One region of the Sporosarcina thermotolerans genome, then DNA from elsewhere that is predicted to be linked to it. Evidence: a T-box and tRNA genes for the amino acid it is inferred to sense, from the RefSeq annotation. Region 1 holds a T-box; the other holds one or more tRNA genes.
The links. The T-box of region 1 lies ahead of trpS (tryptophan--tRNA ligase). A T-box ahead of a tRNA ligase gene usually reads a tRNA of that ligase, here a tRNA-Trp.

Region 1 (12,441 bases):
TGAATTTGTATCTTCACTGCGATTATTTGTAAGATAGTTTATTAATGTAGATTTTCCTACTCCTGATGCCCCGATAAACATCGCTGTTTTCCCGCTATATAAAGTATCTTTAACCAGTTGTATCGATTCTCCTTGATGCATACTGACTGATGTTATTTTTACTTTTGGGTAATTTGAATGAATCGTCTCAATGATTTCTTTTGTCTCTTCAATGTAATCTGCTTTTGATATTAAAATATTCAATTCTAGTTTCTCTTGATTAAATGTCATCAGATAACGTTCTAATTTTGATAAAGTAAATCGTTGGTCAGCAGCTATTAAAATATAGAGTTGATCAACGTTTGTCGCAAGAATCTGTTCATATGATTTTACATGGTAGCTCTTAGCAGCATGACTGGAAGCTTTAGAAATAACATTTTTTCGTTGTAGTAGCTCTTCCAAATAATAATCATCATCTTGCCAATTAAACATAACAAAGTCACCGACATAAAAATCCTTATCTGTAAGTTTATGTGCAACTTTGACTCGAGGTATTATTTTATCGATTGTAGCAATTGTATATAAATGATTATTTTTTTGAATGACACGAGCAATGTCGCTATGTGAATTTATAGGGTTTTCATTTACATACTTCTTAATTCCAAAGTTTTTTTGTTCAAACATAGAACTTCCCTCTCTATAACTTAATTTTTTGATCTTGCCTTCTTTAAAGTCCAACAATTGATAATGAATAAAGTGTTTTGATAAAAATTATTCCACCATAATTAATCCATTTGGTCACCTCCATTTTTGAAGTAACCAAGGGAATCAAATATTTGTTAGCATAGCTGTATAAAATAACAAAAAGCCACAGGGTTATATAAAATAACCCTGTGGCTTAAGTGTTAATTCAAAATAGAAATGCTTCTAACAAGTCGCACATCATGATGTGATGGTAAACCATTTTTCAATATAAATCCGAATGAGTGAGACGCAAAAATTCAATTCCCAAGGTTAACTTCATTAAGTTTATGAATTGCATAATCTCACTCCCTTTCCATACATTAAGAAAATAATACCACATTAACAATCAGAATTCAACAACTTTTTAATCATCTTACTAGATTGTCCTTTAGTTCAAATACAATTCCGCAATATGGCCCGTTTCTTGAAGAGCTATCTATATCATAGTACCACATTTACCCATTTAGTAGGCATCAAAAAAGTGCTACATACTAGATGTTTCTACTACATGTTATGGCCCGATACGACATAAAAGAGATCGTCAATGACAATCTCCTGTTGTTCAATTAATATAGCTCATATAATGTTGCACATTCTATGAAGGATGCTGATGTATCAAGAGGAACATGTTATCTCTTGACTTTTAATAAAAACTTACCCCCTACGTTTTTGTTTACGGCGTATAATCTACGCCTTCTGTATATGAATTACCGGCATTCCATAGTAGGAATTCGTTAATACCGTTCTCATTCAAGGCTTTAATCTGTGCCTCGACCTCATTTTTACCATAACGAAGATAATTCCCTGCACCTAACCAAGGTGCACTGAAATCTTGAAGCCAAGGACGAGAAATAGGTGGATTCTCAAGTTCCCCTAATTTAGCATTTTCAACCTTCGCATATTCAGTCACAAGGCGATATGGTTCAAGGTCGGGTTTCGAAATTCCGAAATAGGAGGTCCAGTGGCTTGGGTAAATCATAGACGAAATGACATCCACATTCTCGGAAATCTTAGAAAAGTTTTGTCCGATACCTGGTGCTTCCGGCAATGTTGCAGAGTAGCCGAAAATATCTACCGATACATCAACGTCGTACGGCTTTAACTTTTCACGTGCATAGGCAACAAAATCCGTAACTGCCTCAACCCTTCGTTGCACAGTGTCAAGCTCCGAATCCTCGTAGTCTTCCATCGTATATCCAAGTATATCAGCTCTATTTTCAAAGCCTTCCGGGAAACGAACATAGTCAAACTGGATCTCTTGGAACCCCATCTTCGCAGCTTCTATCGCAATTTCAACGTTATGATCCCAGACTTCTTTCATAAACGGATTGACAAATGATTCTTTCCTTCCGTTCTTCCATACCTGATCCCCATCCATGAAGGATAGATCCGGTCGTTGTTCTGCGAGGACACTATCTTTGAACACAACAATTCTTGCAATTGGGTAGACCCCCTCCGCTTCAAGCGTCTTGAGCATATTTTGAGGGTCCTTAATATACGGTTTTCCAATTCCGAGATCAAACAACGGGGAAACTTCCTGAGGCTTATATGTCAAATTCCCGAAATCGTCTTTGATGTCAATAACCATTGCATTCAAATCCGTTGAACCAATCAGATTCAACAATCTTTCGAATCGGGCTCCCCCGGCAGAATGTCCAGTGACGTAAATTCCTCTAACCGCATCCGGGTATTCAAAGACTAACCCGGAATCAAAACGGTATAATTTTGAGCTCGCTACAATCGCTTCATCCATTTCTTCAAATCCATATGTACGTTCCGCAAAGTCAATATCTTTTATAGTTTCATCGGCATAGACAATCGTTGGAATCGCAACTGCAGCCGCAAGCATTAGCGAACTCAAAAACTTCATTTTCTTCATAGGGCACATCCTCTCTTTCATTTATTCTACCAAAGCAAAAATCTATTGAATAGAGCAAGTCTCCTATTCCCGTAATTAATTGTCGAAAAACCTCAGTTCCTCTGTTTTTTTGTCTATTCAAGTTTTCCCTATTGCATTCTGTACAAAGTCGTACTATACTTTTGACACTAATACTTTTAAAAAGCAAAGACGGAAAGAGTACTCTTGTATCGACTTATCAGAGAGCCTGTGGCTGGTGTAAACAGGCAAGACGTACAAGAAGAATTGGATTCCTGAGCTTGATTGGCGAATGAGGGTTTGCTTTGTCTCCCAGTAGTCAATCACGTCTCCCGCGTTATGGGATTTGAGTGGCCTTTTACGGGCTAATTCGGGTGGTACCACGGTTGATCAACATCAGTCGTCCCTTTTTAGGGATGACTGGTGTTTTTTTGTTTTATATTATTATTTATTTTCATTAGGTATTGGTATTTATTTGACTGGAGCGAAAGGCGGCGACTCCTGGGGGATTAGCGGGACAGGTGAGACCCCGCAGTGTCGCGTAGCGACCGAGGAGGCTCACCGCCCGCCCCCCGGAAAGCGTCCGTCTGTAGCGGAAGTCTATTTTAAGGAGGAGTAAGAATGAAAACTATTTTTTCAGGTGTGCAGCCGACAGGTACAGTAACATTAGGGAACTATATCGGGGCTATTAAACAATTTACAGAACTTCAAAACGACTTCGACTGCAGGTTCTGTATCGTAGACCAACATGCCATCACTGTACAACAAGATCCAGACGAACTATCAAAAACAATCCGCTCGCTTGCAGCCATCTACATAGCCAGTGGAATTGACCCGGAAAAATCCACACTATTCATCCAATCAGAAGTACCCGCACATGCCCAAGCTGGATGGATGATGCAATGTATTTCGTATATTGGTGAACTCGAACGAATGACTCAATTCAAAGATAAGTCTGAAGGAAAAGAAGGTGTATCCGCAGCATTACTAACATATCCCCCATTAATGGCGGCGGATATCCTTATCTATAATACGCATGTCGTCCCTGTCGGTGAAGACCAAAAGCAACACGTTGAATTAACACGCGACCTGGCAGAACGTTTCAACAAAAGGTACGGTAATGTCCTAACGATACCAGAAATCCGCATACCTAAAGTCGGTGCTCGCATTAAATCACTTCAAGACCCTTTGAAGAAAATGAGCAAATCCGACCCAAATAAAAAGGGAACAGTTGCGATTTTGGATACACCGAAAGAAATTGAGAAGAAAGTTAAAAGTGCGGTAACGGATTCTGACGGAATTGTTAAATTCGACGAAACAAATAAACCTGGTGTCTCGAATCTACTAACAATCGAATCCGCATTAAGCGGCATTTTAATTCCTGATCTTGAAGTAAAATATGAAGGTCTCGGATACGGCGCTTTTAAGGCAGGAGTTGCGGAAGCAATTATCGGACATCTGACACCTATTCAAGAACGCTATGCGGATCTTTTAAATTCCTCCGAGCTGGATGTACATTTAGACAGAGGTGCTGAAAAAGCGAATAAAATCGCAACCGCCACACTTAAGAAGATGGAGTCCGCGATGGGAATTGGAAGAAGACGGTAAGCAGAAGTAAAACGGACGCTATTACAAATAGGGTGAAATCAAAGGTCCGGATAATGAATAAAAATATCTGCGTCCAACTATAGCCAAGTGAAATATAATTAAAATAAAAAATCATATGTGATACGGAAACTACTATAAGTCCGTAGCTGAGAAGGAAGAGGAATATACGTGTCATGAACATCGCCCTTTTGCTTTTTCTTATCATATGAAAATAAGCTCCCCATTTAGAAGATGACCTCTAAATAGGGAGCTTTTCTTATTTATATTTTCTTAAACACAAGTGAAGCGTTATGTCCGCCGAAGCCTAATGAGTTGCTCATCGCATAATTGATGTCCGCTTTACGGGCAGTATTCGGAACATAGTCAAGATCACATTCAGGGTCTGTGCTCACATAATTCATTGTTGGAGGCAGGATCCCTTCTTGTAATGCTTTCACTGTGAAGATTGCTTCCAATCCACCAGCCGCGCCTAACAAGTGACCTGTCATCGATTTAGTTGAGCTTATCGCAAGCTTATAAGCATGCTCACCGAATACAGTTTTCGCTGCCATCGTTTCGAATAGATCGTTATATGGCGTGCTTGTACCGTGTGCATTAATATAGTCGATTTTATCCGGGCTGATTTCTGCTTCGTCGAGTGCCTGTACCATCGCACGCGCGCCGCCTTCGCCTTCCGGTGCAGGAGCTGTAATATGGTGCGCGTCTCCAGTTGAGCCGTACCCAACGATTTCCGCGTAGATTTTCGCTCCGCGTTTCACCGCATGTTCATATTCTTCCAAGATTAGGATTCCTGCTCCTTCGCCAATGACGAAGCCATCCCGTTCTTTATCGAACGGACGAGATGCGGATGCAGGGTCCGGGTTCAATGACAATGCAGTGTTTGAACAGAAGCCAGCAACAGCCATAGTTGTAATTGGTGCTTCTGCGCCTCCTGTGATCATTACATCTGCGTCGCCGCGTTTAATGACTTCAAATGCGTCTCCAATAGAGTTCGTACCTGATGCACATGCTGTAACTGTACATGAGTTAATGCCCTTCGCTCCGAAGTGGATGGATACTTGACCAGAAGCCATGTCCGGGATCATCATCGGTACGAAGAATGGACTTACTCGGCGATATCCTTTTTCAAGGAATGTTTTGAATTGCTGTTCATGGGTTTCCATGCCACCGATTCCAGATCCAATCCAGACTCCTGTACGTAGAGCGGTCTCTTCGTCTAATTCGAGGTTTGCATCTTTCATTGCCATGATGGACGCTGCCATTGCATAATGTGTAAATCTGTCCATTTTCCGGGCGTCTTTTCTAGGGATATATTCTTCAATATCAAAATCTTTTACTTCCGCTGCAACCTTAACAGGGAATTGATCACTGTCTAATCTTGTTAGCAGGCCGATTCCCGACTTTCCATTCAATACCGCTTCCCACGATTCTTCCGCGGAATTTCCTACTGGAGAAACAGCACCTATTCCAGTAACAACGACACGACGTTTTTCCATTCCTGAAAACTCCCTTTCATCATTACAAGTAATTTAAATCGGATTTACGCTACAGGCGGACGCTTTCCGCGGGCGTCGCTTCAGCCTCCTCACTTCGCTACGCTTCGTTGCGGGGTCTTCTGCTGACGCTTTTCCCGCAGGAGTCGCCGCCTTTCGCTACAATCCTATAGTTTGCAATCAATAACAATATTCTTTATCAAGTATATAGTAATCCGTGATTATTTTCCCCATTTAATACATAAAGCGCCCCATGTGAGGCCTCCGCCGAAACCTACCAATACAACGATGTCGTCATCTTTGACTCTGCCTTCCTGTAAATCATCAACTAATGAAATCGGAATAGAGGCAGCTGAGGTGTTTCCGTATTTATGGACGGATTTGGACATCTTTTCTACTGGCAATCCAAGACGTTCACGTGAAGATTCCATGATTCGGATATTTGCTTGGTGAGGTACCAAATAATCCACGTCTTCAGTAGTCAAACCTGCTTTTTCCGTAACATTGACAGCAGATTCGCCCATTTGCCTTACCGCAAACTTGAATACTTCACGTCCATTCATCCGAATGTATCTGTCTTGGTATAAATGCTTGCCACCTGTACCGTCTGCTCCTAATTCGAACGAAAGAATTCCTCGACCTTCGCTCACTTTACTGACGATTGCAGCTCCTGCACCGTCTCCGAAAAGTACTGCAGTGTTACGATCTTCCCAATCTGTTACCTTCGATAATTTCTCAACACCGACGACTAAGACATGCTTATACGTATCAGCTTCAACAAAATGCTTCGCCATAACAACTCCGTACATGAAACCTGCACATGCAGCGGAAACATCCATGGCTGCTGCATTTTTTGCACCTAACCGCTCTTGAAGCATCGTAGCGACAGAAGGGAAAGGACGATCAGGAGTTACTGTAGCAACAATGATCATACCAATCTCTTCCGCATTGATACCTGCATTTTTTATAGCATCCAATGCAGCTTCATATGCCATGTCGGATGTATCTGTATTTTCGTCCGCAATGCGTCTTTCTTCAATGCCGGTGCGTGTGCGGATCCATTCATCAGAAGTATCTATACGAGCTTCAAGATCCTTATTTGTCACTACTTTTGATGGGACAAACTTTCCTATACCAATCAACCCTGCATTCATAGCACATACCCCGTTCCTTATCATCTATTATTAGTACCTGGTATTAATTATAAGATAACTGAGCTCACTTTTCAATATCTGGACACGATTTCGCCAAAGAATGTGAAATCTAAAAATTATTTTGTTTGATGATTGTGCCTGCTATGGTATGATGAATGGTGAAATAGTTTATTGAGGTGATTTCGATGAAATATATTATGACTTTTTTCTGGTCCTTTCTTTTAGTGTCGATGTTGAACTATGTTGCTGGTTCAATCGCTGGAATCGCATCGTTTGACTTCATGACCGGTATTATCGCATCAGTGGTCCTATCAGTTATTATTCTTCTTATGACAACAGCTATTCCTGAAGGGGAAGTAGCGGATCATTGATTCAACAAAAAAGCCACGCCATCGATTCAAATCGGTGACGCGGCTTTTTTAATTCTATAAATTCACTTCTTCTCAACCAATAGTTTCCCATCATCCATTGATAACACTAATCTCTCCCCATCTTTCAGCTCACCTTTAATGATCTCCTTGGCGACTACTGTTTCAACATGGCGTTGGATAAACCGTTTCAACGGTCTTGCCCCGAAGTCCGCGTCTGTCCCTTCCTTTACAATCCAATCAAGGACATCATCGTTATATTCCAAGCCAACTTCCTGCTCATCCAACCGTTTGACGAGATTCTCTAACATTTTTTTCGCTATCAAACGGAATGAGTCCCCTGATAAAGAATGGAAGATGATAATATCGTCCATCCGATTCAACAGCTCAGGTTTAAAGTGGCGGCGCAATTCAGCCATAACTAAGTCTTCCGCCGCATGATCTTCCGAATCGAATTTTCCCCCCAACAAGAAGGCTGAACCAATATTAGATGTCATGATTACAACTGTATTCGTAAAATTAACGAGTCTTCCCTGGCTATCGGTAATACGGCCATCATCCAGGACTTGAAGCAAAATATTCGATACATCAGGATGCGCCTTCTCGATTTCATCAAGCAGTACGACTGAATACGGGTTCCGGCGCACCGCTTCCGTCAACTGGCCTCCCTCTTCATAGCCTATATAACCAGGAGGTGCACCGACGAGTCGGGATACACTGTGTTTCTCCATATACTCAGACATGTCGATTCGGATAAAATGATCTTCTGAATCGAAAATGCACGCAGCGAGAGTCTTCGCCAGTTCTGTCTTTCCGACTCCAGTCGGTCCAAGAAATAGAAATGATCCTATTGGTTTATCCGGATCCTTAATGCCTGCCCTCGCACGCCAAACAGCTTCTGTGACAAGCTGAACAGCATTATCTTGTCCGATAACCCGTTTTTCCAACGTTTCACCAAGACGTAGCAATTTCTCCCTTTCACCTTCAACAAGTTTCGTAACCGGAATTCCTGTCCAGCGGGCAACGATCATCGCGATTTCATCTTCCGTCACTTCTTCGCGAAGCAAACGATTTTCAGAACTGTTGGCTAACGGTCCTTCCATTGCCTGCAGTTCTTTTTCCAATTCAGGAATCTTGCCGTACTGCAACTCTGCAGCTTTATTCAAATCGAAGCGGTTCTGCGCATCTTCCAACTCTCGGCGATATCTGTCCAGCTCCTCGCGTTTCGATTGGATTTCGCGCAGTGTTTCCTTTTCTTTATTCCATTGCTGACGCATATCGGATGACGAATCCTTTAATTCCTGTAACTCCGTACGTAATGCTTCCAAGCGGGTTTGGCTGATTGCATCCTTCTCTTTCCGCAATGCCTGTTCCTCAATTTCAAGCTGCATAATCCGACGTGTGACCGAATCGAGCTCCTGAGGCATCGAGTCAATTTCCGTCCGAATCATGGCGCTCGCCTCATCAATGAGGTCGATTGCCTTGTCCGGCATGAAACGTTCTGTTAAATAACGATCCGACAATGTAGCTGCAGCGACTATTGCACGGTCATGGATACGAACACCATGGTGTAGCTCAAATCTTTCTTTCAAACCGCGTAAAATCGAAATTGTATCTTCCACCGACGGTTCACGCACGAGCACCTGTTGGAAACGGCGTTCGAGTGCGGGATCCTTTTCTATATACATTCGGTACTCGTCAAGTGTCGTCGCTCCGATGCAATACAACTCACCGCGTGCAAGCATCGGTTTCAACATATTCCCCGCATCCATCGCACCTTCAGTTTTCCCGGCGCCTACAATCGTATGGATTTCGTCGATGAAAAGAATAATTTCCCCATCACTATCCTTCACCTGCTTCAAGACACCCTTTAAACGCTCTTCGAACTCGCCACGGTATTTGGCACCTGCGATGAGGGAGCTCATATCCAATTCAAAAATTTGCCGATCTTTCAATCCCTCAGGCACATCGCCTTTGACGATTCGTTGAGCAAGGCCTTCGACAATTGCCGTCTTCCCTACTCCGGGCTCCCCAATAAGGACAGGATTGTTTTTTGTTTTCCTAGATAAAATTCGGATGACATTTCGGATTTCTTCGTCACGTCCAATAACGGGATCCATCTTTCCGTTCTTCACATCTTCAACAAGATTTCGACCAAATTGCTCAAGTGGTGTACGTTGATCTTCTTGCATGCCGCCCATTCTCATATACATTCACCTCATTAGTTTGACTTTGACTATCTTTGATTAATTAAATTATAAGCTGATTTTTCATATAAGTAAAGTGTATTGCACTTCCTCATTTCTATCCGTACCTTTCTCAAAACACATGAAACAAGCGCTATTCCCATAAAAAAAAGACTGCATGACAAATAGTCAAACAGCCTTGATTTTCTTCTATTATCGTACGCCTAACGCCATTTTTGCGTAGCGGGACATATTATCACGGGACCATGGTGGATTCCAGACGATGTTAACGTCAACGTCCTTCACTTCTGGCAGTTCCATAAGTTCCTGCTTGATATTCGAAACTATCTGAGGTCCCATTGGACAACCCATTGATGTCAATGTCATTGTGACCTTTGCAGTACCTTCATCCACCATTTCAGCATCGTAGACGAGTCCTAAATTGACAATATCAATACCTAACTCTGGATCGATTACGTTTTCGAGAGCGCCCATTAGGCTGCCCTTCATATCATCATTCATTGTAAATTCCCCTTTCCGTATTTGTTCTTCTTTCATCATATCAAAGATGGACCTATTCATTCAAATAACTCGCGAACCAATCCGTAGCGCGCAACATGCCCGTTCTTGAAACGGCATGTCCTGCTGTTGGGTCGGAGATGAATTCAAAACGCTCAGGCGTCTCTTTATAATCTTTTTTTGCTGCATTGAAGAAGTTAAATGTGGGTTCGAATGGAACCGTTGTATCTTGTTCACCATGCCAAAAGAATACCGGTCGCTTATTAAGTTTCTGCCTATGTTTCGTCATATCAAATATAGCCAATGTTTCAAGCAGGGATTTTCTTTCCTCATCAGATATCGGTAATTTAAAACCTCTATTTTCAAATTGGGCAATTTGAGCTTTTGCTAGTTCTACGTATCCAGGCGCCCCCATCATGACTGTAGCCGCGTCAATCCAAGGATAGGCAGTCATGCATCCGAGTGTCGTAATGCCACCCATCGAGGTCCCACCCATTCCAATTTTATGAACACCTTTTTCAATCAATTCCCTATGGAGAATACCCATTTCTTCAATTGATGTGAGAACGATTTCCCAGAACCGCAAGCTTAGCTGAACTTCATCCAGACCTTCATCACGAACGCCATGAAGATGGGCTTCCGGTAATATGACACGTAACCCCTTCTTCGCGATATTGTATGCATAATGAAGGTTGTGCTCCTTGGCACTCGTGAACCCATGTAGGAAAATGACTGCTGGAATGTTGCTATCTTCCAATGTTTCGTCCACAATATGCAGTAATGGTATATTGCTCCAGTTCTCTTCTTTGACAAGCATTCAAACACCTTCTGTACTTTTCCTTAAATCGTATCAAAGTTTTCGTAGAAAAACAAAAGGTACGGTTACGTGATGGAATTTTTTGACTCACCACCTCTATGAACGATAAACTGAAAATAGGGTATAAGACAAGATAGATAACGAATTCTTTTAAAAAAGGGGGGCGGAACGATGGAACCGCATTTAATCGTCCTTGACCTTGACGGGACATTGCTAACAGATGAAAAAATCATATCGAAAAAAACAGCAAATACATTGAAACAAGCAGAGGAACAAGGCCACCAAATAATGATTGCAACGGGTCGTCCATATCGCGCAAGTGCAATGTACTACCGCGAACTTGGATTAAAGACGCCAATAGTCAATTTCAACGGTGCATTCGTTCACCATCCAACCGACCGCTCTTGGAAAACAATCCATGAAACGATTTCACTTCCTGTCGTAAAAGATGTAGTCGATGCGATGCAGGATTTCCGACTTCATAATATTGTGGCCGAAGTGATGGATGATGTGTACTTGCAGTATCATGACACAAAACTTTTGGATATATTCAATTTTGGAAATCCAGTCATCAAGGAAGGCGATATCAGAACAATGTTAGAGGTCGATCCTACAAGTTTGCTTATCCAGGCTGAATCTGATTCTGTCGACCCGATACGAAGACATCTCGCCGAAGTGCATGCCGAAGTGATAGACCATAGGAACTGGGGAGCACCGTGGGATGTCATTGAAATCGTCCGTCATGGGTTGAATAAAGCAGTCGGTATCTCACATGTTTCCAAGTGGCTCGGTATTCCTCGCGAGCGAATTATCGCTTTCGGAGATGAAGACAATGATTTGGAAATGATTGATTACGCTGGAGTCGGGGTTGCAATGGGCAATGGTATTGACCGACTAAAATCTATTGCGGATGAAGTGACGCTTTCAAATAACGAAGACGGTATCGCAGAAGTATTGAAAGAACGACTGTTTTTACAGAATAAAATATAAAAAGAATGTGAGGGGTCCCTAATGAGAATTTTTGCGGATAGCGGTTCAGATTTACCAAAATCATTTTTTGATGAAAATGATGTAACATTGATCCCATTAAGTGTTTTGATCGATGACAAGGAATATGATGATGTCATTGAAATCGACTCGAAAGAGGTTTTCGATGCAATCCGTAATGGTAAGCATCCGAAAACATCACAAGCATCTCCAGAGTCACTACTTTCCTTTTGGAAGGAGCTTGCGGAATCTGACGAAGAAGGCTTATATATCGCTTTTTCCTCGGAACTTTCGGGTACGTACAACACTGCCGTCATGATGAGAGACCAAGTAAAGGAAGGAAATCCGAACTTTAATTTAGTCATTATTGACTCTCGTTGCGCTTCACTTGGACACGGCTTATTAGTGAAGGAGGCAGTCCGTTTACGTGATTCGGGTGATGATGTCCGGACAATCGAGCGGAAAATCCGTAGTATGGCTGCCCATATGGAGCATCTTTTCACTGTTGAAGATCTTGATTATTTGGCAAAAGGCGGTCGAGTTTCCAAGGCGAGTGCATTCATCGGAGGTTTATTGAACATCAAACCTTTACTGCATGTCGAAAATGGTAAGCTTGTACCAATCGAGAAACACCGTGGCCGTAAAAAAGTGTTCCGCCGAATTTTAGATTTAATGGAAGAGCGCGGAAGCGAATTGTCTGAACAAACAAT
Region 2 (5,784 bases), on a different contig from region 1:
TTAACCTTAAGTTATAAAGTATGGTTGAACTTGTAGTAGCAACAATGTCTCTTTTATCCGGTTTTGAGCGAACAAAATAATTTATTTTGAAAAAACGCTTGAAGTTTTCACCAGATATGGTATAATAAATCTTGTCCTGTGAAAATAGTCCAGTGATGATGGCGAAGAGGTCACACCCGTTCCCATACCGAACACGGAAGTTAAGCTCTTCAGCGCTGATGGTAGTAGGGGGCTTCCCCCTGTGAGAGTAAGACGTCGCTGGGCTGTTATTTCTAAAACGACATAACAAACTGTAAAACAATAGTTATCGTATTATTCCGCAGTAGCTCAGTGGTAGAGCAATCGGCTGTTAACCGATCGGTCGTAGGTTCGAGTCCTACCTGCGGAGCCAATTGGAGAGCTGTCCGAGTGGCCGAAGGAGCACGATTGGAAATCGTGTATACGCTAACCGCGTATCAAGGGTTCAAATCCCTTGCTCTCCGCCAGTTTTAAATTCTAAATATGGCCCCTTGGTCAAGCGGTTAAGACACCGCCCTTTCACGGCGGTAACACGGGTTCGAATCCCGTAGGGGTCACCATTTTTACTAACAGCCTTTTCAATTAGTTTGCAGCTCTCGTTAAAATTGGGAGAAGCAAGCAGGACAAGGAAGCGATTGAGAGAGGGAAGGAGCGTACAACAGTACGTGACTGACTGAACGAATGAAGCTGACGCAGTAATGCGAAGCTTATCGCAATTTTAACCTGGAGGATTAGCTCAGCTGGGAGAGCACCTGCCTTACAAGCAGGGGGTCGGCGGTTCGAACCCGTCATCCTCCACCATAATTTATTAAACTGAAATTAGAACAAATTGATTCAATTATTATTATCGCGGGGTGGAGCAAATCTCATCACGCAGAATGAGATTTGTGTAATTTCCTAAAAGGAAATTACAACTAAGTCCCAAAGCAAAACAACATGCGTAGGATTTAAATTTCCTATATCTAACACTATCGCGGGGTGGAGCAGTGGCAGCTCGTCGGGCTCATAACCCGAAGGTCGCAGGTTCAAATCCTGCCTCCGCAACCAATTTACGTACTTTCCTAAAAGGATATTACAACTAAGTCTCAAAGCAAAACAACATGCGTAGGATTTAAATTTCCTACAACTAACATTATCGCGGGGTGGAGCAAGTCGCATCACGCAGAATGCGATTTGTATAATTTCCTGAAAGGAAATTATAGTTAAGTCCTAAAGCAAGACAGTAAGCGTAGGATATAAAAGTCTTACAACTAACATTATCGCGGGGTGGAGCAAGTCGCATCACGCAGAATGCGATTTGTATAATTTCCTGAAAGGAAATTATAGTTAAGTCCTAAAGCAAGACAGTAAGCGTAGGATATAAAAGTCTTACAACTAACATTATCGCGGGGTGGAGCAGTGGCAGCTCGTCGGGCTCATAACCCGAAGGTCGCAGGTTCAAATCCTGCCCCCGCAACCAAAGGTCCCGTGGTGTAGCGGTTAACATGCCTGCCTGTCACGCAGGAGATCGCCGGTTCGATCCCGGTCGGGACCGCCATTTATGTGGCTCAGTAGCTCAGTCGGTAGAGCAAAGGACTGAAAATCCTTGTGTCGGCGGTTCGATTCCGTCCTGAGCCACCATTTTAATTTAATTATGTTGCCGGTGTAGCTCAGTTGGTAGAGCAACTGACTTGTAATCAGTAGGTCGTGGGTTCGACTCCTATCGCCGGCACCATTTTTCCCTTGGTGGGGTAGCGAAGTGGCTAAACGCGGCGGACTGTAAATCCGCTCCCTCCGGGTTCGGCGGTTCGAATCCGTCCCCCACCACCATTTACATAGGGGCATAGTTTAACGGTAGAATAGAGGTCTCCAAAACCTTTGGTGTGGGTTCGATTCCTACTGCCCCTGCCATTTCTGTTTCAAATTAATATTATGGCGGTCGTGGCGAAGTGGTTAACGCATCGGATTGTGGTTCCGACACTCGGGGGTTCGATTCCCCTCGTCCGCCCCATTCTTTGCATTCTTCTTGGATGATCTAAGTAGTTATTATGGCGATTGTGGCGAAGTGGTTAACGCATCGGATTGTGGTTCCGACATTCGGGGGTTCGATTCCCCTCAGTCGCCCCATTTACTTTTGGGGTATAGCCAAGCGGTAAGGCAACGGACTTTGACTCCGTCATTCGTTGGTTCGAATCCAGCTACCCCAGTTTCGCGGAAGTAGTTCAGTGGTAGAATACGACCTTGCCAAGGTCGGGGTCGCGGGTTCGAATCCCGTCTTCCGCTCCAAAACTTACTTACGGCGGCATAGCCAAGCGGTAAGGCACGGGTCTGCAACACCCTTACCACCGGTTCGATTCCGGTTGCCGCCTCCATACTTTATGTATGCTGTAAGTTGAATACGTATTATGCCCGAGTGGTGGAATGGCAGACACGTCGCACTCAAAATGCGATGCCGCGAGGCGTGCCGGTTCAAGTCCGGCCTCGGGTATCCAAGTCAAAAAGATACAACCTATGTTGTATCTTTTTGCTTTTCAAAATCATTTGTTATGCCTAAGTGGTGGAATGGCAGACACGTCGCACTCAAAATGCGATGCCGCAAGGCGTGCCGGTTCAAGTCCGGCCTTGGGTATCCATGCCATGGATGTTTACTTAATTCCTCGTGAAATTTTAAAAATGCTCCTTCCGCTTTCGCGGAAAGGAGCATTTTTAATGGAAAGAAAGAACTACACCAATTCCTTTCAATCCAATACGATAGATGGTCGTTCGGCGGATAAAACAAATGAGGATGAATCTCCGCCACTGATGCTTGTAAACATACTTCCGCATGCTGAAACAAGTTTCAACGCCTCCTCTTCAGACATGGAAGGGTTCATAAAAAGAACATGCAATGCTGATGTCGTCTCTTCGGTAACTGCTGTTCGTACAGAGTCAACAGTTGGGCTGCCGAAGGGGCTGTAATCATCTCTAAGTAATAGAATGTTTGTTAGGGAGTTGAAACGGCCGTTTAAGCCGTCATATCCGTCCTTTTCGCCACCTACTGACAAATGGACATTTCCAACAATCTTATCTAAATCATAGATGCCTGAAGGAATTTCATATTGCAAAGAAAAGAATGTATTCAAATCTACAGCGCTATGGTAGGAATGCAAATAATTTTGTTTTTGTATCCTTCGAAAAAGTGCCTCTGCAGAAGGACGATATCGATTTGGGTCTGCGCCAAAAGCTTTCCATATCGCTCGCCAAGCTTTTATGTTCGGGAAATCAGTGAGAGGCTTTTTCTCTAATTCAAAGAAAAGCTGTTCTTGAAATAATTGTAATCTCCCTTTTAGCATTTGAGGGGATTCTGACACTGTAATTTTGGTATAATGGTTAATGCCCAATTTCAACTCGGGAACAATTTTAAAAAGTTCATTGTCTAATTTAATCTTCATAGTTATCACCCTCGATTACTTTTCATCAATCTTATCATATAGGAGGCGTAATGTTGTGAATGTCGTCCAATTGCAGAACTCGATAAAAGAATATGCAGCTTCTATCGGCATTGATAAAATTGGCTTTACGACCGCAGCGCCTTTTCTTGAATTGAAAAATCGCTTAAGGCGCCAACAGGAGTTAGGTTATCAATCTGGTTTTGAGGAAAGCGATATTGAAAAACGTACTGAACCCGCTTTATTGCTTGATCGTGCTGAAAGCATTCTGGCCATAGCCATTGCATACCCTTCAAAAATGCAAAACTCACCTAAAGGTAAAAAGGGAGAACGACGCGGGATTTTTTGCAGGGCCTCTTGGGGAATTGATTATCATCATGTTCTTCGTGAGAAGCTGCAGCTATTGGAACAATATATATCTGAGCGGGTGCCCGATGCCAAAATGCGCTCAATGGTGGATACAGGTGAACTTTCAGATCGTGCTGTTGCACAGCGTGCTGGTATCGGTTGGTCTGCCAAAAACTGTGCAGTTATTACCCCTGAATTTGGGTCGTATGTCTATTTAGGTGAAATGATCACGAATATACCGTTTGAACCGGATGTCCCTATGGAGGATCAATGTGGTGATTGCACGCTTTGTTTAGACGCGTGCCCAACCGGTGCCTTGATCCAAGGTGGACAGTTAAACGCTCAACGATGCATCGCGTTTTTAACACAGACAAAAAAGCCGATACCAGAGGAGTTCAGGGCAAAAATTGGTAACCGGATATACGGTTGTGATACGTGTCAGACCGTCTGTCCTAAAAATAAAGGAATGTATAATTTGCACCAATCTGCTTTCCAGCCTGAACCGGAATTGGCGAAACCTCTATTGGTTCCTATGTTAAATTTGTCCAATCGGGAATTTAAGGAGACTTATGGCCATGTGTCTGGCTCATGGAGAGGGAAGAACCCAATTCAGCGGAATGCAATCATTGCTCTTGCCCATTTTAAAGATGAGGCATCTGTTCCGGCATTGTCCGAACTGATAGTGAAGGATCCACGGCCGCTAATTCGAGGCACAGCTGCCTGGGCGCTTGGCGAAATTGGTTCAAGCGAAGGGTTGTCGGCTATTGAAAATGCGTTAATGACCGAGCAAGATCCGGACGTCCGGATGGAAATGGAAAAAGTATTGGAAACTATATAAGGGAAGGGAAGTGCTGAAATGGCGATACATGTCGCGTTATTCGAACCATTAATACCAGCGAATACTGGAAATATTGCACGTACATGTGCCGGGACAGGAACGAAGCTTCATTTGATCAAGCCCCTCGGATTTTCGACGGATGATAAAATGTTAAAACGTGCGGGCTTAGATTATTGGCAATACGTCGATATTACTTATCATGAAGGCATACAGGAATTCTTTGATGCATTTCCTGAGGCTACATTCTATTTCATCACAAAGTTCGGCGAAAAGACGTATTCAAACTTCGACTTTTCGGATCAAACGAAAGACATATTTTTCGTTTTTGGAAAAGAGACGACTGGATTACCGGATGAAGTGATTGAGAATAACAAGGAGACTTGCTTACGGATTCCGATGAATGAGAATATCCGCTCCCTGAATTTATCTAACACGGCTGCAATTCTTATATATGAAGCATTAAGGCAACAATCTTTTTTGGAACTAAGCTAATAAAAAACGGGACAGCCATTTATGGCATGTCCCGTTTTCAAATTCTTATTTTTTTACTTTACCAGGCTTGTCTTCATAGCCACCTGTTAGGATAGCAGATAGGAATGCAAAGCATACGCCCATGATAAGGATTAGTTTCATCAGATGTACCTCCTGTAAAATCATTAGTCCTTCATACAGTATACCCTAAAACAAATGTGATTGTAATGACTGACATTAAAAATTGTGTCAGTTTCATTAACAAAGAGCACCGTACTTCGGTAAAAGCTCATTTAGCGATACAATGGTAGTAAATATACTCGAGGGGGAAGGATAATGAAAAACTTCGATGACAAAATCACACTTGTGAATGGCGTTGAAATGCCTCAGCTTGGTTTAGGCGTATATAAGATGACTAATCCTGAGGAAACGTTTGAAGCGATTACTTATGCATTGCAAAACGGCTATAGAGCCATTGACACAGCTGCTATCTATAACAACGAAAGGGAAACTGGCGAAGCCGTCCGACAATCGGGTATTCCACGAGAGGAATTGTTCATCACTTCAAAAGTTTGGAATGATGATCAAGGCTATGACGAAACGTTAAGGGCTTTCGAGGCTTCACTTGAACGACTTGGGATGGATTATTTGGATTTGTATTTAACACATTGGCCGGTTGCTAATAAATATGTCGATACGTAT

Region 2: it encodes a tRNA-Trp, which carries the amino acid that the T-box ahead of trpS (tryptophan--tRNA ligase) is inferred to sense. The anticodon was not compared.

What each region holds. Positions count from the first base shown of each region.
Region 1 is NZ_JBHSRM010000012.1:141,144-153,584, forward strand. It holds gene rsgA (ribosome small subunit-dependent GTPase A) at 1-717, opposite strand, end outside; gene ACFPZG_RS07735 (putative glycoside hydrolase) at 1,397-2,602, opposite strand; T-box leader at 2,780-3,010, shown strand; gene trpS (tryptophan--tRNA ligase) at 3,221-4,207, shown strand; gene fabF (beta-ketoacyl-ACP synthase II) at 4,468-5,703, opposite strand; gene ACFPZG_RS07750 (beta-ketoacyl-ACP synthase III) at 5,922-6,854, opposite strand; gene ACFPZG_RS07755 (YjzD family protein) at 7,040-7,225, shown strand; gene ACFPZG_RS07760 (ATP-dependent Clp protease ATP-binding subunit) at 7,288-9,435, opposite strand; gene ACFPZG_RS07765 (metal-sulfur cluster assembly factor) at 9,622-9,930, opposite strand; gene ACFPZG_RS07770 (prolyl oligopeptidase family serine peptidase) at 9,983-10,744, opposite strand; gene ACFPZG_RS07775 (Cof-type HAD-IIB family hydrolase) at 10,916-11,734, shown strand; gene ACFPZG_RS07780 (DegV family protein) at 11,756-12,441, shown strand, end outside.
Region 2 is NZ_JBHSRM010000016.1:521-6,304, reverse strand. It holds rRNA gene rrf (5S ribosomal RNA) at 149-264, shown strand; tRNA gene ACFPZG_RS13840 (tRNA-Asn) at 317-391, shown strand; tRNA gene ACFPZG_RS13835 (tRNA-Ser) at 395-485, shown strand; tRNA gene ACFPZG_RS13830 (tRNA-Glu) at 504-578, shown strand; tRNA gene ACFPZG_RS13825 (tRNA-Val) at 744-819, shown strand; tRNA gene ACFPZG_RS13820 (tRNA-Met) at 991-1,065, shown strand; tRNA gene ACFPZG_RS13815 (tRNA-Met) at 1,403-1,477, shown strand; tRNA gene ACFPZG_RS13810 (tRNA-Asp) at 1,480-1,555, shown strand; tRNA gene ACFPZG_RS13805 (tRNA-Phe) at 1,563-1,638, shown strand; tRNA gene ACFPZG_RS13800 (tRNA-Thr) at 1,657-1,732, shown strand; tRNA gene ACFPZG_RS13795 (tRNA-Tyr) at 1,743-1,827, shown strand; tRNA gene ACFPZG_RS13790 (tRNA-Trp) at 1,835-1,908, shown strand; tRNA gene ACFPZG_RS13785 (tRNA-His) at 1,933-2,008, shown strand; tRNA gene ACFPZG_RS13780 (tRNA-His) at 2,049-2,124, shown strand; tRNA gene ACFPZG_RS13775 (tRNA-Gln) at 2,133-2,204, shown strand; tRNA gene ACFPZG_RS13770 (tRNA-Gly) at 2,209-2,283, shown strand; tRNA gene ACFPZG_RS13765 (tRNA-Cys) at 2,296-2,369, shown strand; tRNA gene ACFPZG_RS13760 (tRNA-Leu) at 2,405-2,485, shown strand; tRNA gene ACFPZG_RS13755 (tRNA-Leu) at 2,546-2,626, shown strand; gene ACFPZG_RS13750 (B3/B4 domain-containing protein) at 2,736-3,428, opposite strand; gene queG (tRNA epoxyqueuosine(34) reductase QueG) at 3,484-4,611, shown strand; gene trmL (tRNA (uridine(34)/cytosine(34)/5-carboxymethylaminomethyluridine(34)-2'-O)-methyltransferase TrmL) at 4,630-5,103, shown strand; gene ACFPZG_RS13735 (aldo/keto reductase) at 5,419-5,784, shown strand, end outside.